DNA from 2 places in the Pelosinus fermentans DSM 17108 genome. Region 2 is predicted to be linked to the other one. Evidence: riboswitches for the same ligand, from Rfam matches in the RefSeq annotation. Region 2 holds a riboswitch; the other holds the start of a gene.
The links. A riboswitch is a leader RNA that binds a small molecule or an ion and turns the genes downstream of it on or off. The one in region 2 is predicted to bind thiamine pyrophosphate.
Positions count from the first base shown of each region.

Region 1: it holds a riboswitch for thiamine pyrophosphate, as region 2 does, so the genes downstream of both, thiD (bifunctional hydroxymethylpyrimidine kinase/phosphomethylpyrimidine kinase) here and thiS (sulfur carrier protein ThiS) in region 2, are expected to answer to the same signal.

Region 1 is NZ_AKVN02000001.1:1,663,656-1,672,912, forward strand. It holds gene FR7_RS07350 (efflux RND transporter permease subunit) at 1-2,844, shown strand, start outside; TPP riboswitch at 3,026-3,136, shown strand; gene thiD (bifunctional hydroxymethylpyrimidine kinase/phosphomethylpyrimidine kinase) at 3,373-4,182, shown strand; gene cytX (putative hydroxymethylpyrimidine transporter CytX) at 4,172-5,404, shown strand; gene thiM (hydroxyethylthiazole kinase) at 5,368-6,180, shown strand; gene thiE (thiamine phosphate synthase) at 6,173-6,802, shown strand; gene msrB (peptide-methionine (R)-S-oxide reductase MsrB) at 6,976-7,413, shown strand; gene sfsA (DNA/RNA nuclease SfsA) at 7,427-8,113, shown strand; gene FR7_RS07385 (radical SAM protein) at 8,299-9,195, shown strand; gene FR7_RS07390 (lipase family protein) at 9,251-9,257, shown strand, end outside.
Region 2 is NZ_AKVN02000001.1:3,269,433-3,278,689, reverse strand. It holds gene FR7_RS15145 (sensor histidine kinase) at 1-1,124, shown strand, start outside; gene FR7_RS15140 (DUF3369 domain-containing protein) at 1,117-2,661, shown strand; gene deoD (purine-nucleoside phosphorylase) at 2,774-3,475, shown strand; TPP riboswitch at 3,523-3,623, shown strand; TPP riboswitch at 3,687-3,789, shown strand; gene thiS (sulfur carrier protein ThiS) at 3,859-4,059, shown strand; gene FR7_RS15125 (thiazole synthase) at 4,065-4,835, shown strand; gene thiH (2-iminoacetate synthase ThiH) at 4,846-5,949, shown strand; gene thiE (thiamine phosphate synthase) at 5,977-6,627, shown strand; gene thiC (phosphomethylpyrimidine synthase ThiC) at 6,627-7,925, shown strand; gene trxA (thioredoxin) at 8,161-8,490, opposite strand; gene trxB (thioredoxin-disulfide reductase) at 8,514-9,257, opposite strand, start outside.

The DNA.
Region 1 (9,257 bases), 1.6 Mb from region 2:
GCAACAGTGCAAACTCAAAATCGGGTTGCACAAGCCAATGCGTCACTGCCTGCTGAGGTTACTGCAACAGGTATTACGACTCGTAAGGTTTCTCCCGATAATTCTCTGATCTTTTCCTTATGGTCTCCAAAGGGAAGCTATGATAGTACGTTTCTAAAGAACTATGGTAGTATCTACCTTATCGAAGAGCTGAAGAGAATCAAGGGCGTAGGGAATATTATGGAATATGGTGCTGATTATGGGATGAGGATCTGGCTGCAGCCAGATAAAATGGCGCAGTTAGGACTCACGGGGAGTGATATTTCTAGTGCGATTACTACCCAAAATGTGCAGGCTCCGGCAGGAACCATTGGCCAAAGACCTTCTGCTTCCCAGCAGGAATTTCAATATACAGCCCGGGTACAAGGTCGTTTGACTGAGCCTGAAGAATTTGAAAATATTATTGTCAGCTCTAAAGATAACAATTTCATTCGCATAAAAGATGTCGCCAAGGTTGAGATGGGCTCTAAGGAGTATGGCTTCCAGAGTTTCCTGAATGGTCATCAATCGGTAGCCTTTGCGGTTCAGCTTACTACCGATGCAAATGCATTAGACACCATTACGAAAGTACAGGAAGCCTTAGAGGTAGCATCAAAGAAATTTCCATCAGATGTTGCTTATTATTCCATCGTTGATAATACCAAGTATGTGCGTGAATCCATGAAAGAGGTTGCCAAAACCTTTGCAGAAGCTCTGGTACTAGTGCTTTTAGTCGTATTTTTATTTTTGCAAAGCTGGCGTGCTACTCTTATTCCAATGCTTGCTATTCCCGTTTCTTTGATTGGGACCTTTGCTGCATTTATGGTGATGGGCTTTTCTATCAATACGCTGACTCTTTTTGCCATGGTATTGGCCATTGGGTTGGTAGTTGATGATGCGATTATTGTAATTGAAGCAGTCGAATATCATATGCGCTATACGGGCCTTAGCCCAAAAGAAGCAACGAAATTGGCCATGAGTGAAGTGTCGGGTCCTGTTGTTGCCATTGCTTTTGTGCTGGCATCTGTGTTTATTCCTGTAGCCTTTTTTGGCGGAACTACAGGTGTTTTATACAAACAGTTTGCTTTGACCATTGCGGTATCCATGGCATTGTCTGCCATTGTGGCGTTGTCTTTGACACCAGCTCTTTGCGCATTAGTGTTAAAACCTCATGATCCCAATGCCCACTCAGGCATGCTGGAAAAGTTTTTTAACAAATTCAATGATGCATTTGAGGCAACCGTAGAAAAGTATGGCAGTGGTTTAGGAAAGCTGATTAAACGATCTGCTTTAGGTATTGTTTTCTTGGTAGTGCTATTACTTGTAACTGGCAAGCTATTTCAACTGGTGCCATCTTCCTTTGTTCCTAGTGAAGACCAAGGATTCTTTATTACCAGTGTAAGCTTGCCAGAGGCGGCAAGTGCGAATCGTACTGCTACTGTAGCGAATAAAATAGCCGATGATATGCGTGCTCAGCAAGGCGTATCGGATGCCATTGTTATTCAAGGCTATGATATTTTAGCTGGTGCTGCCAAAGCCAACTCTGCAATTATTTTTACAAAACTTGCAGATTGGGATGAACGAAAGGCACCTGGTTTAGGCGTTCAAGATCAAGTTATGAAAACCTTAGCGAATAGTGCTCATGTTCCTGAGGCGAAGGTTACTTCCTTTAATGCTCCTTCATTGCCCGGTATTGGTACCGTAGGCGGCTTTACCATGATGATCCAAGATAAAGGTGGTAATACCATTGAGGAAATGGATCGGATATCCAAAGAATTTATGGCCGCTGCTCGTACACGACCGGAAATTGGTATGATTTATTCTACTTTTGGCATTGATACTCCTGGGTATCGCTTTGAAGTAGACCGGGAGAAGGCAGAGCAGTTAGGTATCCCGGTAAATGATGTGTTTACTGCTTTGCAGACCTTTCTTGGCGGCGTGCAGGTCAATGATTTTAACCGTTTTGGTCGATCCTATAAAGTCGTTATGCAGGCGGAACAAAAATTCCGTAATGATGTAGACGGTACTCGTTTCTTCTTCGTCCGTAGCTCTTCTGGCGCTATGGTGCCACTTAATACTTTATTAAAACCGCAAGTGATTACTGCTCCTTCTTCCATTAAACGCTTTAATGGCTATAGAGCCATTCAGGTGGGGGGAAATCCAGCGGCTGGTTATAGTTCTGGGCAGGCCTTAACGGCATTGGAAGAAGTGGCAGCACAAACATTGCCTAAAGATTTTGGTTATGAGTGGACCGATCAGAGCCGTGAAGAAAAAGTATCAGCTGGTCGTGCTCCTTATGTTTTTGGTTTTGCGCTGCTGTTTGTATTCTTATGTTTGGCAGCTCTTTACGAAAGCTTTGGTATTCCTTTTGCAGTTTTGCTCTCAGTCCCTACAGGTATCTTTGGAGCAATTTTCTTCCAATATGCTCGTAATTTGCAAAATGATGTGTACATGCAAATTGGGATGGTTATGCTCATTGGATTGGCGGCTAAGAATGCAATTCTAATTGTAGAATATGCCAAAGTTAGGGTTGATAAGGGAATGGATCCTGTTGCAGCCGCTATTGAGGCCGCTAAATTACGGTTACGTCCTATCATAATGACGTCATTGGCTTTCATTATTGGATGTTTGCCTCTTGTAGTTGCTACAGGTGCTGGTGCTGGTGCAAGAAATTCTATGGGAACGGCAGTTGTTGGCGGCATGCTGGCAGCAACCATCCTGGGGATATTCTTGATCCCTGTACTATTTGTCCTGATTGAGCAGGGCGTAGGTTCCATTAAAAAATTTAAGAAGCATAAAAAAGAGATTGATGTTGATGTTTCTTAATGTAGACGATCTTTAGTCGTCGGATAAACCCGCTTTTTATAAGCGGGTTTATTTTCTTTTAGTTGGCAGACCTGCGATTTAGGTGAATCTTTGGCGGCAGCTTTGCAAAGGATAAGCCAATTGTAAAATACTTTGGTTGAAAAGAGTAGTAAGATATGTTACGATGATCCTGAAAAGAATATTTCACGTCAAGGGGAGCTGGATGAGCCGGCTGAGAGATAGATCTGAAATCTATGACCCTTTTTAACCTGATCTGGGTAATGCCAGCGGAGGGATGAGCGATAGAGTCTTTGTATATGCTAAAGCGCATCCTTATGGATGTGCTTTTTTATATATTCGCAGCTTAAATTTAAAAAGAAATGTTGAGAGGAAAAACAAATGAAAAAGGAACCGCAGAGGCGCAGAGAGCACAGAGAAAGATGGCGGAATAGAGATTTATACTCCCTCTCAGCGTTCTCTGCGCCTCTGCGGTTCAATCATTTTTATAATTTAAGTACAATTTTGTGATTTCAATAAGGGGGAATTTATATGAAGAAGGTACTAACGATAGCTGGTTCTGATTCAAGTGGCGGGGCTGGGATTCAAGCCGATCTGAAGGCTTTTTCGGCACATGGAGTATTTGGCATGAGTGTGATTACAGCAGTGACAGCACAAAATACCCAAGGAGTATTTGCTGTACAGGATATTGATGTAGCTGTGATTGATAAACAGATTGAAGCTATTTTTGATGACATTACAGTAGATGCTGTGAAAATCGGCATGGTTTCCCGTACGGAAACGATTAAAGCCATAGCAAATGGTCTTAAAAAATATAATGCCCAGAACATTGTCGTAGATCCCGTAATGATATCGAAAAGCGGTTACTATTTGTTGCAGCCCGAGGCGGTAGAAGCATTGATCTCTTATCTGCTGCCCTTAGCATCAGTTGTAACGCCTAACATTCCCGAGGCAGAAGAAATTAGTGGACTAAAGATTCATAGCTTGAAGGATATGGAAGAAGCTGCTAAATTCATTCATCAATTAGGACCAAAGTATGTACTGCTAAAAGGCGGACATCGGGAAGATGATGCTACCGATATTTTATTTGATGGAGAAAGCTATCAGCATTTGAGTACACCTCGAATTGCTACACAAAATACCCATGGCACAGGCTGCACCTTGTCGGCTGCAATTGCTGCCAATTTGGCTAGGGGGTATTCTGCGCAAGAAGCAGTTTCTAAGGGGAAGGAATATATTCACACGGCGATTGAACACTCTTTTGCCATTGGTAAAGGTGTTGGTCCTGTTCATCATTTTTATAATTTATATAAAGGCGCAGGTATGTTAAATGACGAATGAAACAAATAATACATTAGGTTTTAAGCACTTTTTATTTTTATGGTTTGGTGCGGCAGTATCCATTGCTGAAATTTTAACAGGAGGGTTATTAGCTCCTCTTGGGTTTCAAAGCGGAGTAATGGCCATTGTGATTGGTCATGTGGTTGGTGTGATTATTTTGGTGCTGGGCGGTATTATTGGTACCCAGGAACGGATACCAGCTATCGTCTCTACCCGTATTTCTTTTGGCGTATATGGATCTTATTTATTTTCTGTGTTAAATGTGCTGCAGCTTGTAGGGTGGACAGCAGTTATGATTATTGCGGCAGCCCGGTCAGCTAATGAAATCAGCAAAATGCTGTGGGGAATGGATCAGCTTTCTCTTTGGAGCATGGGGATTGGCGGCTTAGTTCTTCTGTGGATCGCTCTTGGCAGAGAGGACGGCTTAAAGAAAGTGAATATGGCAGCCGTATTTTTGTTGTTTGGCATTACGGTACTCTTAAGTAATGTAGTATTTAAAGATAGTACCGCTTTAAATGCACCGCCTATGGGAGGAATGTCTTTTGGTGAGGCATTAGAATTGAGTATTATTATGCCATTGTCCTGGTTGCCGCTGATTGCTGACTATACACGCTTTGCGAAAAGTAAAACAAGTGCAGCTTTGGGCAGCGGGCTAGGTTATTTTATTGGCAGCTGCTGGATGTATCTGATTGGCTTAGGCGCTGCTATTATTGCAGGCAATCCCGAACCTTCTGCTATGATGCTGGCAGCTAATTTAGGATTATCAGCTCTAGGCATTATTGTGCTGGCAACAGTAACAACTACTTTCTTAGATGCTTATTCTGCTGGGATTAGTTTTACTAATATTTTTCCGAAGCTGGATGAGAAACGAATTGCTTTATTTATGACGGTGATTGGCACGGGTATCGCTTTGTGGGTGAATATTGAGCAGTACGAAAATTTCCTCCTTGCCATTGGATCTGTTTTTGCTCCATTATTTGCGGTACTATTAACTGAGTATTTTATTATTAAAAACAGGCAATTGCGTCCAGACCTTCTTGTAAATTGGAGTGCTCTGGCAGTTTGGGCCTTAGGAGTTATTATGTATCATCAGTTTATTACCATGGAGTTTGTACTGGGAGCGACCATGCCGGTTCTACTCCTTACATCACTACTTTATAAAATCATTTGGGGGTATACAAAAGAATGGAAATCCTGCAAAAAATATCCGACAGCCTCATAACTGTAAAAACCAAAAAGCCTCTGGTACATCATATTACGAACTATGTGACAGTGAACGATTGTGCCAATATAACTCTGACCATTGGTGCTTCTCCTGTTATGGCAGATGATATAGGAGAAGTAGAAGAAATGGTTTCCTTTGCTTCGTCTTTGGTATTAAATATAGGAACTTTAAATTCGCGAAGTATTGAGTCCATGCTGGCGGTTGGCAAAAAGGCGAAAGAACGCGGCATTCCTATTGTTTTTGATCCCGTGGGAGTGGGAGCAACCAGTCTTCGAACTGCCACTGCCAAGCGAATCATAGAAGAAGTTGGGCCGTCGGTCATTCGCGGCAATATGTCGGAAATGAAGATTTTGGCTGGATTGGAGGTACAGATTAAGGGGGTTGATTCGACTGCTGATGAAGAGGATGGAAAAACAGTAGCCAAACTCCTTTCTAAAAAGCTTAACTGTGTAATTGCGATTACCGGAAAGCAGGATATCATTGCTCAGGGAGATCGAGTTTGCTTGATTGATAATGGTCATCCTATTTTATCTCAAGTTACAGGTACAGGATGTATGGCTACATCATTGGTTGCTTCTTTTTGTGGAGCAACGGAGGATTGGTTTGTGGGAGCGGCAGCAGGCATTATGATCATGGGCTTAGCCGGGGAATTGGCACAGCAGTCTTTGCAGGCAGGAGAAGGAATCGGCACGTTTCGGATGCGGCTGTTTGATGCCGTGTGGGCTATGACACCTGAGCTTATGAAGAAAGGCGGTGTCATTTCCAATGGATAAAAAAGCAGTTGATTACTCATTATATTTAGTAACAGATCGAGAGTTACTGGGGAATAAGGATTTAGCGGCAACAGTGGAAGAGGCTATTAAAGGAGGTACTACTTTAGTACAGATTCGTGAGAAGAATGTGTCTACTTTAGATTTTTTTGAGTTAGCCTTGGTGGTAAAACAGATTGCTGGAAAATATAATGTCCCTTTCATCATCAATGACCGGATTGATATTGCTTTAGCGATTGATGCTGACGGTGTACATATTGGACAAGAAGATATGCCTTTAGCAGTAGCACGAAAATTACTTGGTCCTACTAAAATAATTGGCGTATCTGCCTCTACTTTGGAAGAAGCTGTAAAAGCCCAGGATGGAGGGGCGGACTATTTAGGAGTCGGCGCCGTATTTCCTACCAGGACAAAAAGCGACGCTGATCATGTGAGTTTAGCAGCTTTGCGAAGAATAAAAGAGGGCGTCTCGGTGCCGGTTGTTGCTATTGGCGGCATTGATAAGGATACTATTCAGCGTGTGATAGAGGCTGGCGCCGATGGAGCAGCCGTTGTATCAGCGATTATTGCTTCTGCTGATCCTTATCAGGCAGCGTGTAACCTTCGCCATATTATAAAAAAATAAGAACATAACACGATAGTCCTGCAACAGTTTATTATAAAGACTTTGCGGGACTTTTTGTTAAAAAACAAGGGTTGTGTAGTTCCTGATAGTATGGTATAAAAGACATAGGTTAATCTCATTGAATAAGGGCAGGCTATAGGAAAGAAGCGCACTTGAAAAGAGGAGTGTTATGAATGAAAGATAAGGAAGGACTAAAGCGTACACTCACTAAAATTCAATATGAGGTAACACAAAATCAGGCAACAGAACCTGCTTTTCAAAATGAATTTTGGGATCATACCCAGGCTGGTATTTATGTGGATGTTGTATCGGGAGAACCTTTGTTTACTTCTTTAGATAAATTTGATTCTGGCTGTGGATGGCCTAGTTTTACCAAGCCTATTATGGAAGAGGTCATCAAGGAGAAACAGGATGTCAGTCATTTCATGATTCGTACAGAAGTGCGCAGTAAAACAGGGGATTCTCACTTAGGGCATGTATTTAATGATGGTCCTGCACCCCATAAATTACGCTATTGTATTAATTCGGCAGCACTGCGTTTTATCCCTAAAGAAGATTTAGAAAAAGCAGGATATGGACAGTTTGTTCCGTTGTTTAATAAGGAGAAATAAATGGCAGGTATTCATGAAATATAGTCATATCGTACAAGGTATTTTTATAAAGCGTGTCAATCGCTTTATTGCCCATGTATTAGTTGACGGAATCGAAGAAGTGGTTCATGTCAAAAATACAGGCAGATGTCGGGAACTTTTTATTGCTGGAAGGATCGTGATACTGGAGCGAGCCAAAAATCCAGAGCGAAAAACCAGATTTTCGATCATTGGCATCTACAAAGAGAATTGCTTGATTAATATTGATTCACAAGTACCCAATTCTGTTGTTTTTGAAGCATTGCTGGCTAACGGTATTTCGGAAATTACAAACACTACTATGGTGAAAAAAGAAGTAACCTATGGAAAGTCCAGATTTGATCTTTATTTTGAGTCAGCCGATTGCCGAGGATTTATTGAAGTGAAAGGTGTCACCTTAGAAGAAAATGGTCTGGTAATGTTTCCTGATGCTCCTACACTGCGAGGAACTAAACACGTGCTTGAAATGATGAAAGCAGTGGAGGAGGGGTATAAGGGGTACATTTTCTTCCTGGTCCAGATGAAAGGGGTAAAAAGTTTTAGCCCTAACAATAAAACGGATCCGGGTTTTGCCGCAGCCTTACGACTTGCTGCTCAAAAAGGCGTCATTCTGCTGGCATATGACTCCTTAGTCACTGAGGATGAAATCGTAATCGGGGATAGAGTGGAGATAGTATTGTAATGATATGTAAAAGTATAAGTTTTTTAAGGAGAACGTTTAACACAGAGTGCACAGAGATCCACAGAGATCCACAGAGGTGTACGCTGAGGGTATTATGTTTTTATTCTATCTATCTTTTCTCTGTGTTCTCTGCGCCTCTGCGGTTTCGATCCTGTTTTATATGTTTTTATTAGGGAGGGAAGTGTATGTATTTTGATACTGCCGGGGGTCCTGTGTTTCGTCCGCCCAGTGAAGCGGAAAGTTTTATTTTAAGAGTAACTATCGGGTGTTCTCATAATCGCTGTACCTATTGCAATATGTACAGAAGTGTTGATTTCCGCATGCGAACGATGGATGAAATTATGGCGCAAATTAACCATGCGGGACAATATAAGGATTTTATTCGCCGTATTTTCTTAGCAGATGGTAATGCTCTTGTTTTGCCGACGGAGACACTATTGGAGATTTTAAGAGTACTGAAAGAGCGTTTTCCAAAACTGCGCAGAGTATCCTGTTATGCAGGACCCAATGATATTTTGCGAAAAACACCAGAAGAACTGCAACACTTATCAAAAGCAGGATTAAAACTGGTGTATTATGGAATGGAGTCGGGTGATGACGAAGTACTGCGTCATGTAAATAAAGGGGTTACCGCACAACAATCTATTGAGGCAGGGCAGAAAGTAGTGGCTGCTGGCATCAAATTATCTTTAATGGTAATCATTGGCCTTGGAGGGAAGGCAGGTTCTAGGCAGCACGCCTATCATACTGCTCAGGCAGTAAATGCCATTCGTCCTACAATGCTGAGTGCTTTAACGTTGATGATGTACCGGGGAAGTGAGCTGCGAGCTGAATACGAACGTGGGGAATTTGAAATTCTATCGCCGCCGGAAATCATGGACGAATTGCATGAGCTGATTCATGCCATTGATCTACCTAGTGAATCTCATTGTTTGTTCCGCAGCAACCATATATCCAATTATGTGGCTTTAGCAGGTACGCTGCCGCAAGATAAAGAAAAATTGCTGTCTGACTGCAAAAAGGCGATCGAATATTTGTCGACTATGACAGAGTGGGACCCTTATAATAATGTTGAACAATAGACAATTGATGTGTAGTACTGCCATTGTTATCTAATAGGAAAGGAGGCTAGGAGTAGTGGGAG
Region 2 (9,257 bases):
TGCCTGTGATAAAGGAAAGTATTCAGCAGTATATGTTTGATTATCATGCATTGCGCAAGGCTGGAATAAAAAAAGAATCCTTGCCTGTAGGCAGTGTTGTCGTAAATAGTCCTGTTACCTTCTATGAGACATATAAATATTTAGTATGGTTCTTAACAGTGGTATTCATGATCTTGCTATTGCTGGTTGCCATATTGGCGATTAATATAAACAGTCGAAAAAAGGTTGAGGAAGAAATTCGTCATTTAAATAGGGAACTAGAGAATCAAGTATCCGAGCGAACAAGGGCATTGCAGGATACGAATTCTGCTCTGCGGCATACCTTAGAAGATTTGCAGCAAACTCGCAGTCATTTAGTAGAAGTAGAAAAGATGGCTTTATTAGGGGAGTTAGTAGCGGGCGTGGCACATGAAATTAATACGCCAGTAGGGAATAGCATTACGGCAATTTCCCATTTGTCAGAGAAAACAGGTGAGTTGGATCGGAAATTTTCAGATGGCCAGATGAAAAAATCAGATTTACAATTGTATTTAGAGTCTTCCAATCATGTAAGTAAGATTATTTTTACGAATCTGGAACGGGCAGCTGAATTAATTCGCAGTTTCAAAAAAGTGGCAGTTGATCAATTGGTGGAAGAACGACGCAGTTTTCAATTGGAAGAATACATACAGGATGTATTGGTAAGTTTGAGACCGCAATTAAAAAAGACCCATCACACGGTAAATGTGATTTGTCCAGAGGCAATTAAAGTCTATTGGTATCCTGGGGCTTTTTGGCAAATCATTTCGAATATGTTAAATAACTCTATCATGCATGCTTATGAGCCAGATGATGCTGGTACGATAACTATTGAGATTTCCTACTCAGCTGGGATTATCACCTTAACCTATGCAGATGATGGAAAAGGCATGACGCCGGAGGTGCAGAAGAAGATATTTGATCCTTTTTTCACCACTCGCCGAGGTACCGGCGGTACTGGTCTTGGTATGCATATCGTATATAACTTAGTTGTTTTCAAAATGGAGGGTACGATCGAATGTACCAGTCAGCTAGGGGTTGGTACTGTGTTTACAGTAAAGCTTCCTGAACGTATCCGAGGAAAAGGAGAAACGAATCATGTATGACGAATTATTATTTGCAGATGAGACCGATGTAGTAGAGCCAAAGATAGTTGATAGGATAAAGGTTTTAATCGTTGATGATGAAGAAGAAGTACATATTGTTACGAAGCTCGTATTAGATGATTTTGTTTTTGAAGGAAAAAAGATTGAGCTGCTCAGTGTTTACTCTGCCAGTGAGGCGAAAGACGTATTACTTAAGCATGAAGATATTGCCCTTATTTTATTAGATGTAGTTATGGAAAGGGCGGATGCTGGTCTACAGCTGGTGAAGTATATTCGGGAAGTGATGGGCAATAGCCTGGTTCGGATTGTATTACGTACAGGGCAGCCGGGGGAAGCACCAGAGGCAAGAGTCATTGTAGAATATGATATTAATGATTATAAAGAAAAGACAGAGCTGACAGCACAAAAGCTGCTGACAACTTTGATTTCTGCTTTGCGTTCCCATCGAGATTTACTGACAATTGCCATGAATAAAAAAGGCTTAGAGAAGATTATTGAGTCTTCACCGGAAATTTTCCGCATGCAATCGATGCAGAATTTTGCAACTGGTGTATTAATGCAGCTGATTGCTATGCTAAGGCTAAACAAAAACAGTTTATATTTAAAAGTATCCAGCTTTGCTGCTACCCGGAAAAAAGATGGTGAAATTAAAGTATTGGCAGCTACTGGTGATTTTCACATACAAAATTACGAGAAGCTTTCTCAAGATATACATGACAAGCTGGATTATGTCTTAGCGGCAAAACAAAGTATTTTTTTAGAAGACTATTTTATTTTATATTGGCAAAGTGCTGATGAACATGTATATTTGATTTACATGGAAGGCGACCAAAGACTTAGTGATCTGGACCGACGTCTATTGGATGTTTTTTGTCTGAATGTTTCCTCTGCTTTTGAAAATTTAAAACTGCATTTAGAAATGTATGATACACAGCGGGAAGTTTTCTTTCGTCTGGCGGAGGTGGCAGAGACAAGATCCAAAGAAACGGGCAATCATGTACGGCGTGTAGCAGAATATGCTCGTCTTTTAGCAATGAAATATGGATTGTCAGAAAAAGATGTAGATACTCTTCACTTAGCGGCCCCCATGCATGATATTGGCAAATTAGGTATACCTGATGAAATTTTAAATAAGCCAGGGAAATTAACGCCGGAAGAGTTTGAAATTATTAAGCTTCATGCTAATATTGGATATGATATGTTAAAGGGTTCCCATTTGCATATGCTGCAGGCAGCAGCTATTATTGCAAAAGAGCATCATGAGCGATATGATGGAAGAGGATATTCTTCTGGATTACAAGGTAATGAGATTCATATTTTTGCTAGAATAACAGCCATAGCGGATGTGTTTGATGCGCTGAGCTGTGACCGAGTATATAAGAAAGCTTGGCCATTGGAAGATGTATTATCTTATTTCCAGGAAGCTAAAGGAGGGCAGTTTGATCCCGAATTGGTAGAGTTGCTTTTTAGCAATTTAGATGAATTCTTGCAGGTGCAGGAAAAGTTTGCAGATGATTTTCATCATACAAATGTCTAAAAATAGGCAGAATACTAGTACCTCATCGGTGCTAAAACTATAGATAATTTAGCAGAGTATTTAATGCAGATGAGGTACTAATACATGCTTAAATAAATGGAGGTAAAAGAAAATGAGTCTACATATTAATGCAAAACAAGGTGAAATCGCCAGTACAGTGTTAATGCCTGGTGATCCTCTAAGGGCTAAATTTATTGCTGAGAATTTTTTAGAAGATGCAGTTTGCTATAATGAGGTTCGGGGCATGTATGGATACACTGGATTTTATAATGGGAAAAAAGTTTCAGTACAAGGCTCTGGAATGGGGATTCCTTCCATATCGATTTATGCTAGTGAACTAATGACAAGTTATGATGTGAAAAATATTATTCGTATTGGTACTTGCGGTTCACTGCAAGAACACGTAAAGATCAAAGATGTTGTTCTGGCTATGGCAGCATCTCACGATTCCAATATTAATCTTCAACGTTTTGCTGGTATGACCTATGCACCGACTGCCAGCTTTCAGTTATTAAAAAAAGCATACGATGTTGCTGCGAGTTTAGGGATTGAAGCAAAAGTGGGAAATGTGCTAACAACCGATACGTTTTATCATGATGACCCGGAAGATTGGAAACGTTGGATGAAATTCGGTGTTTTGGCAGTAGAAATGGAGACGGCAGGGTTATATACTCTAGCTGCCAAACATGGTGTACATGCTTTGACCATTGTTACAGTGAGCGATAGCTTAGTAACAGGTGAGGCTACATCGGCAGCAGAACGTCAAACCACTTTTACGCAAATGATGGAAATTGCTCTTTCGATGGCAGAATAAAAACATTGCATATTAGAGATACCTGTATTATACTTGAGTCAATCGAATAATAATGCTGGGGGAGCCGTTTGGCAGAGCGGGAAGAAATTCCTGACCCTTTGAACCTGATGTGGTTAGTACCAACGTAGGGAAGCTAATATTATATTTATAGCAATTGATATAAGCTTATCCTTTTTGGGGATGAGCTTTTTTATTTTAGGGTAACAATTGAATACTTGGCTGGGGGAGCCGTTTGGCAGAGCGGGAATGAAAATTCCTGACCCTTTGAACCTGATGTGGTTAGTACCAACGTAGGGAAGCTGTTTTATATATTTTATATAAATATTGATAAAAGCTTATCCTCTTTTGGATAGGCTTTTTATTATATTGAGGAGGTGAATGGGGTGGAGGTAGTGTTAAATGGAACAGTTGCGAATGTAGATAAGGAGATGAATTTGTGGGAGTTTTTGCTTTCTAAAGAACTGGATCTTGAAACAATTATTGTAGAACATAATGAGGTAATTGTAAAAAAGCAAGAATGGAAAACGATTATTCTGCAAGATCAAGATCGTTTAGAAGTATTGAAATTTGTTGGCGGAGGTTGATTAAAATGATGGATCAATTAGTAATTGGCGGTAGAAGCCTGCAGAGTCGTTTATTTATTGGTACAGGTAAGTATTCGGCAGATGCGCTGATTCCTGAAGTTGTTAAAAAATCTGGATCAGAGGTTATAACAGTGGCGTTGCGCAGGATTGATTTTAATTCTCCTATGGGGAATGTGATGGATCATATTCCTTCGGGTATGCAGTTATTACCTAATACTTCTGGGGCCAGAAATGCCCAAGAAGCAATACGGATTGCCCGCTTAGCAAAAGCGGCAGGATGTGGTAATTGGATTAAAATAGAAGTTATTTCGGATAATAAATATTTGCTGCCCGATGGTTATGAAACCATTAAGGCCACAGAAGTTCTGGCAGGAGAAGGGTTTGTTGTATTGCCCTATATCAGTCCGGATTTAATGGTAGCTAAGCATCTAGTTGAAGTTGGTGCAGCGGCAGTTATGCCCCTGGGTGCGCCGATTGGCAGTAATCGAGGATTAAAAACCAAGGAACTTCTGAGAATTCTGATAGAGGAAATTGCTTTGCCTGTAATTGTTGATGCAGGTATTGGTAAGCCTTCAGATGCTTGTGAGGCTATGGAAATGGGGGCAGCAGCTTGTTTGCTAAATACTGCCATAGCTAGTGCTAACCAGCCAGAATTAATGGCAGAGGCATTTGGCATGGCTGTAGCTGCTGGACGAAAAGCGTATTTAGCAGGACTAGGCCGCTCTGAGAAATATGCTAGTTCGTCATCACCTCTTACAGGATTTTTACATAATTGAGGGGGAGAATATGAGTTTTTATGATGAGTTTTTACAGTATTCAGATGCTGATATGGAAGCAGTCTTTCAACATACAACTTCTGCAGACATTGAAAGGATTATTGGTAAAGACAGATTGACTCCAAAAGATTTTTTAGCCTTACTGTCACCTAAAGCAGAAGAACATTTAGAATGGATGGCACAAAAAGCGAATGAATTGACGGTACAGAATTTTGGACGTGTCATTTTACTTTACACGCCAATGTATTTGTCCGATTACTGCACGAATAAATGTACGTATTGTGGCTTTAACGTAACCAATACCTTTACTCGTAAGCAATTGACCATGGAAGAAGTGGAAAAAGAAGCGCAAACGGTTGCAGCTTCAGGGATTCAGCACATTCTTATTCTTACAGGTGAAGCTCCTGCCATTGCGGGTGTTCCTTATATGAAAGAGTGTGTGGGAATCTTAAAACGCTATTTTTCATCCATTGCGATCGAAGTCTATGCGATGGAAGAAGAAGAATACGCTGAATTAATGGAAGCAGGGGTAGAAAGCATGACGATGTATCAGGAGACGTATAATCCGCTTCTATATGATCGTCTCCATCTAAAAGGCCCTAAGAAGGACTATCGTTACCGTTTAGATGCACCGGAGAGAGCTTGCAGGGCTGGTATGAGAGGGGTTAATATAGGTGCTTTATTAGGTCTTGATGATTGGCGGAGGGATGGTTTCTTTACAGGACTGCATGCTAATTATTTGCAAAATAAATATCCGGGTGTCGAAGTGAGTATTTCCTTGCCTCGCATACGTCCTACTATGGGGAACTGCGAGACGGGAAATAGTGTAAATGATAAAAGCATCGTGCAATTTATGACGGCTTTTCGCTTGTTTATGCCAAGGGCGGGTATGCCTCTTTCTACCAGAGAAAATGCAGAATTCCGCAATCACGCAATCAAATTAGGTATTACCAAAATGTCTGCCGGTGTGCAGACGGCCGTAGGGGGACATATCGATAGTCAGGAAAACTCTGGTCAGTTTGCTGTCTCTGACACTCGCAATGTAAAAGAAATGTCAGATGCGATCCTGCAATTAGGATATCAGCCTGTGTTTAAAGATTGGCAAGCTATATAAAGAAGAAGCAAAAGGGGAGTGAGTGGCATGAACCGGAAGAATCCTTTACCTACTGATTTATATTGTATTACAGCAGAAGACTATTCATTAGGACGCAGCAATATTGAGATCGTAAAACAATGGATTGCTGCGGGCATCAAAATAATTCAATATCGTGAAAAAGACAAAGATATGAAAAAAAAGTATGAAGAATGCAAGATCATACGGGAACTAACCAAAGAGGCTGACGTTACGTTCATTGTAAATGATGACATTGATTTGGCTATGATGGTACAGGCTGATGGAGTACACATTGGCCAAGATGACCTTCCTTTAGAAGCTGTACGACAGCTGGTTGGCGATCAAATGATCATTGGTATTTCTACTCATTCGCCGGAGCAAGCACAAGGCGCAGTCAAAGCCGGGGCTGATTACATAGGGGTAGGGCCCATTTTTAAAACCTCCACCAAGAAAAATGTGTGTGATCCAGTTGGTTTAGAATATTTGAAATATGTAGTTGACAATATAGCCATTCCTTTTGTGGCGATTGGAGGAATCAAAGAAAGCAATGTGATCGAGGTTGTTCATTGTGGTGCAAAATGTATTGCCATGGTAACGGAAATCACTCAGGCTCAAGATATTGGCAAAAAGATTAATGGGATCAGAAAAATAATAAAAGGCATAGAGGAGAAAAAATAATGGCTTATACCACGCAAATGGATGCAGCGAAACAAGGCATTATAACGAAAGAGATGACTGCGGTGGCTCTTAAGGAGAACGTAGACGTTGCTGTATTGCTGCAATTAGTAGCTCAGGGAAAAGTTGCTATACCTGCGAATAAGAATCATACTTCACTTAATCCAGCAGGCGTTGGACAGGGGCTAAGTACAAAAATCAATGTTAATTTAGGTGTGTCAGAAGATTGCTGCGATATTGAGCAGGAAATCTGTAAAGTAAAAAAGGCAATTGAATTAAAAGCAGACGCGATTATGGATTTAAGCTGTTTTGGCAAAACACGGGAATTTCGCCGCAGATTGATTGAATTTTCACCAGCGATGATTGGTACGGTTCCTATGTATGATGCCGTTGGTTTTTTAGATAAGGAACTGAAACATATAACTGCGGAAGAATTTTTATCTGTGGTTAAGAGGCATGCAGAAGATGGCGTGGACTTTATGACCATTCATGCTGGGCTAAATCGTGAGACAGCAAAGAAAGTTAAACAGGAGAAAAGGCTCACCAATATTGTATCCAGGGGTGGCTCGTTACTATTTGCCTGGATGGAATTAAATAATCAGGAGAACCCTTTTTATGAGTATTACGATAAAGTATTAGATATTTGTGCTGAATATGATGTTACGATTAGTCTGGGAGATGCCTGCAGACCTGGATGTACTCAAGATGCAACAGATGCGTCTCAAATCCACGAATTAATTGTATTAGGGGAATTGACTAAACGAGCTTGGGCAAAGAATGTACAAGTCATTGTAGAAGGACCTGGTCATATGCCTTTGAATCAAATTACAGGTAACGTGATGCTGCAGAAGAAATTATGTCATGGTGCGCCATTTTATGTACTGGGACCTTTGGTTACGGATGTGGCACCCGGATATGATCATATTACCAGTGCCATTGGGGGAGCGATTGCTGCTGCTGCTGGTGCCGATTTCTTATGTTATGTAACCCCTGCGGAACATTTGCGGCTGCCAACCATGGAGGATATGAAAGAAGGGATTATCGCCTCGCGAATTGCTGCTCATGCTGCTGATATTGCCAAGGGAGTGCCAGGAGCACAAGAGTGGGATAATCAGATGAGTCAGGCTCGGGCTGATATTGATTTTGATAAAATGATTGAGTTGTCCATTGATCCGGAAAAATCAGGAAGATACCGCAAAGAATCCTTACCAGAACACGAAGACACTTGCACTATGTGCGGTAAAATGTGCGCTATGAAAACAATGAAAAAAATCCTGAATGGCGAAGAAGTGGACATTTAAACAAAGAAGAGAAGAAGGCAGCTTGCAGAATGAATTCTGTGAGCTGTCTTCTTTTTTGTAGAAGTTATAAGCTTTTGTAAGGGAAAAAGATGTGATCTATGAACCACAAAGGCACAATGCCGCTGAGGCGGCACACAAAGGAGGACACAAAAAATATAAATAAAATCCTTTGTGTCCTTTGCGCCTTTGTGGTTCAATTCGCTTAATATCTTTTGACGCCCAATGTTTTTCTTACTTAATCCAAAATCACTTTCAAATGTTCTTCCAGTTCTTCGCGGCTTATTGCGCCACGTACTGTTTTCTTAATTGTGCCGTCCTTGTAAAAGTGCAGTGTCGGTATGCTCATTATGTTGAACTGTTGAGTTAGGCTGCGATTTTCTGAAGTATTTATTTTGCAGAACTTCACTTTGCCTGAATAATCTGCTGCTAATTCTTCGAAGATTGGCATAAGCCTTTTACAGGGAATACATCTGGGGCCCCAAAAATCAAGTACTACTGGTAATTTGCTTTTAAGCACTTCTTCTTTAAAGTTTTCTTTGGTGATTTCAATAATTTCGTCCATCATTTCTTTCCTCCCTAAATTTATATTTAAAAATGTTCTTCTATATATTTTTCTCCATGGTAGGCAGCAATGGCACCATCGCTGACCGCAGTAACGACTTGGCGCAACAGTTTTTGTCTTACATCACCCACTGCGTAAATTCCTGGTATATTGGTACGCATAAACTCGTCTGTTTGGATATATCCTTCTTCTGTAAGTTCTATGAGGTTCTTAACAAAAGAGGTATTTGGTTCATTGCCTACATAAATAAAAATACCATTGACGGGCATTTCAGTAAGCTGTTCAGTTAGTAAATTTTTAAGGATGACGTTTTGGACCATGTCGTCTCCTCTGATTTCATGAATCACAGTATTCCAGATGAATTCTAATTTGGGATTTGTCAGGGCTCTGTCTTGGATGATTTTCGTAGCTCTAAGTGCATCCCTGCGATGTACTAGGCTAACTTTGTTAGCAAATTTAGTAAGATAGCAGGCTTCTTCAACGGCTGAATTTCCCCCGCCTACGACGATGATATCAGATGCTTCATAAAAAGGACCATCACAAGTGGCACAGTAGGATACGCCACGAGTGCGATAGGTAAGCTCACCTGGGCAGTTTAAAGGTTTTGGTGTAGCACCTGAAGCGATGATGATAATTTTACCAATGAAATCACCTTTTGTGGTTTTAACAATGCGATATGGATCTGCAAGCTCTAGACCTAGTACTTTGGTAAGTAAAGATTTTGCACCAAATCGCAGCGCTTGCTCTTCCATCTGCAGGGATAAGTCAAA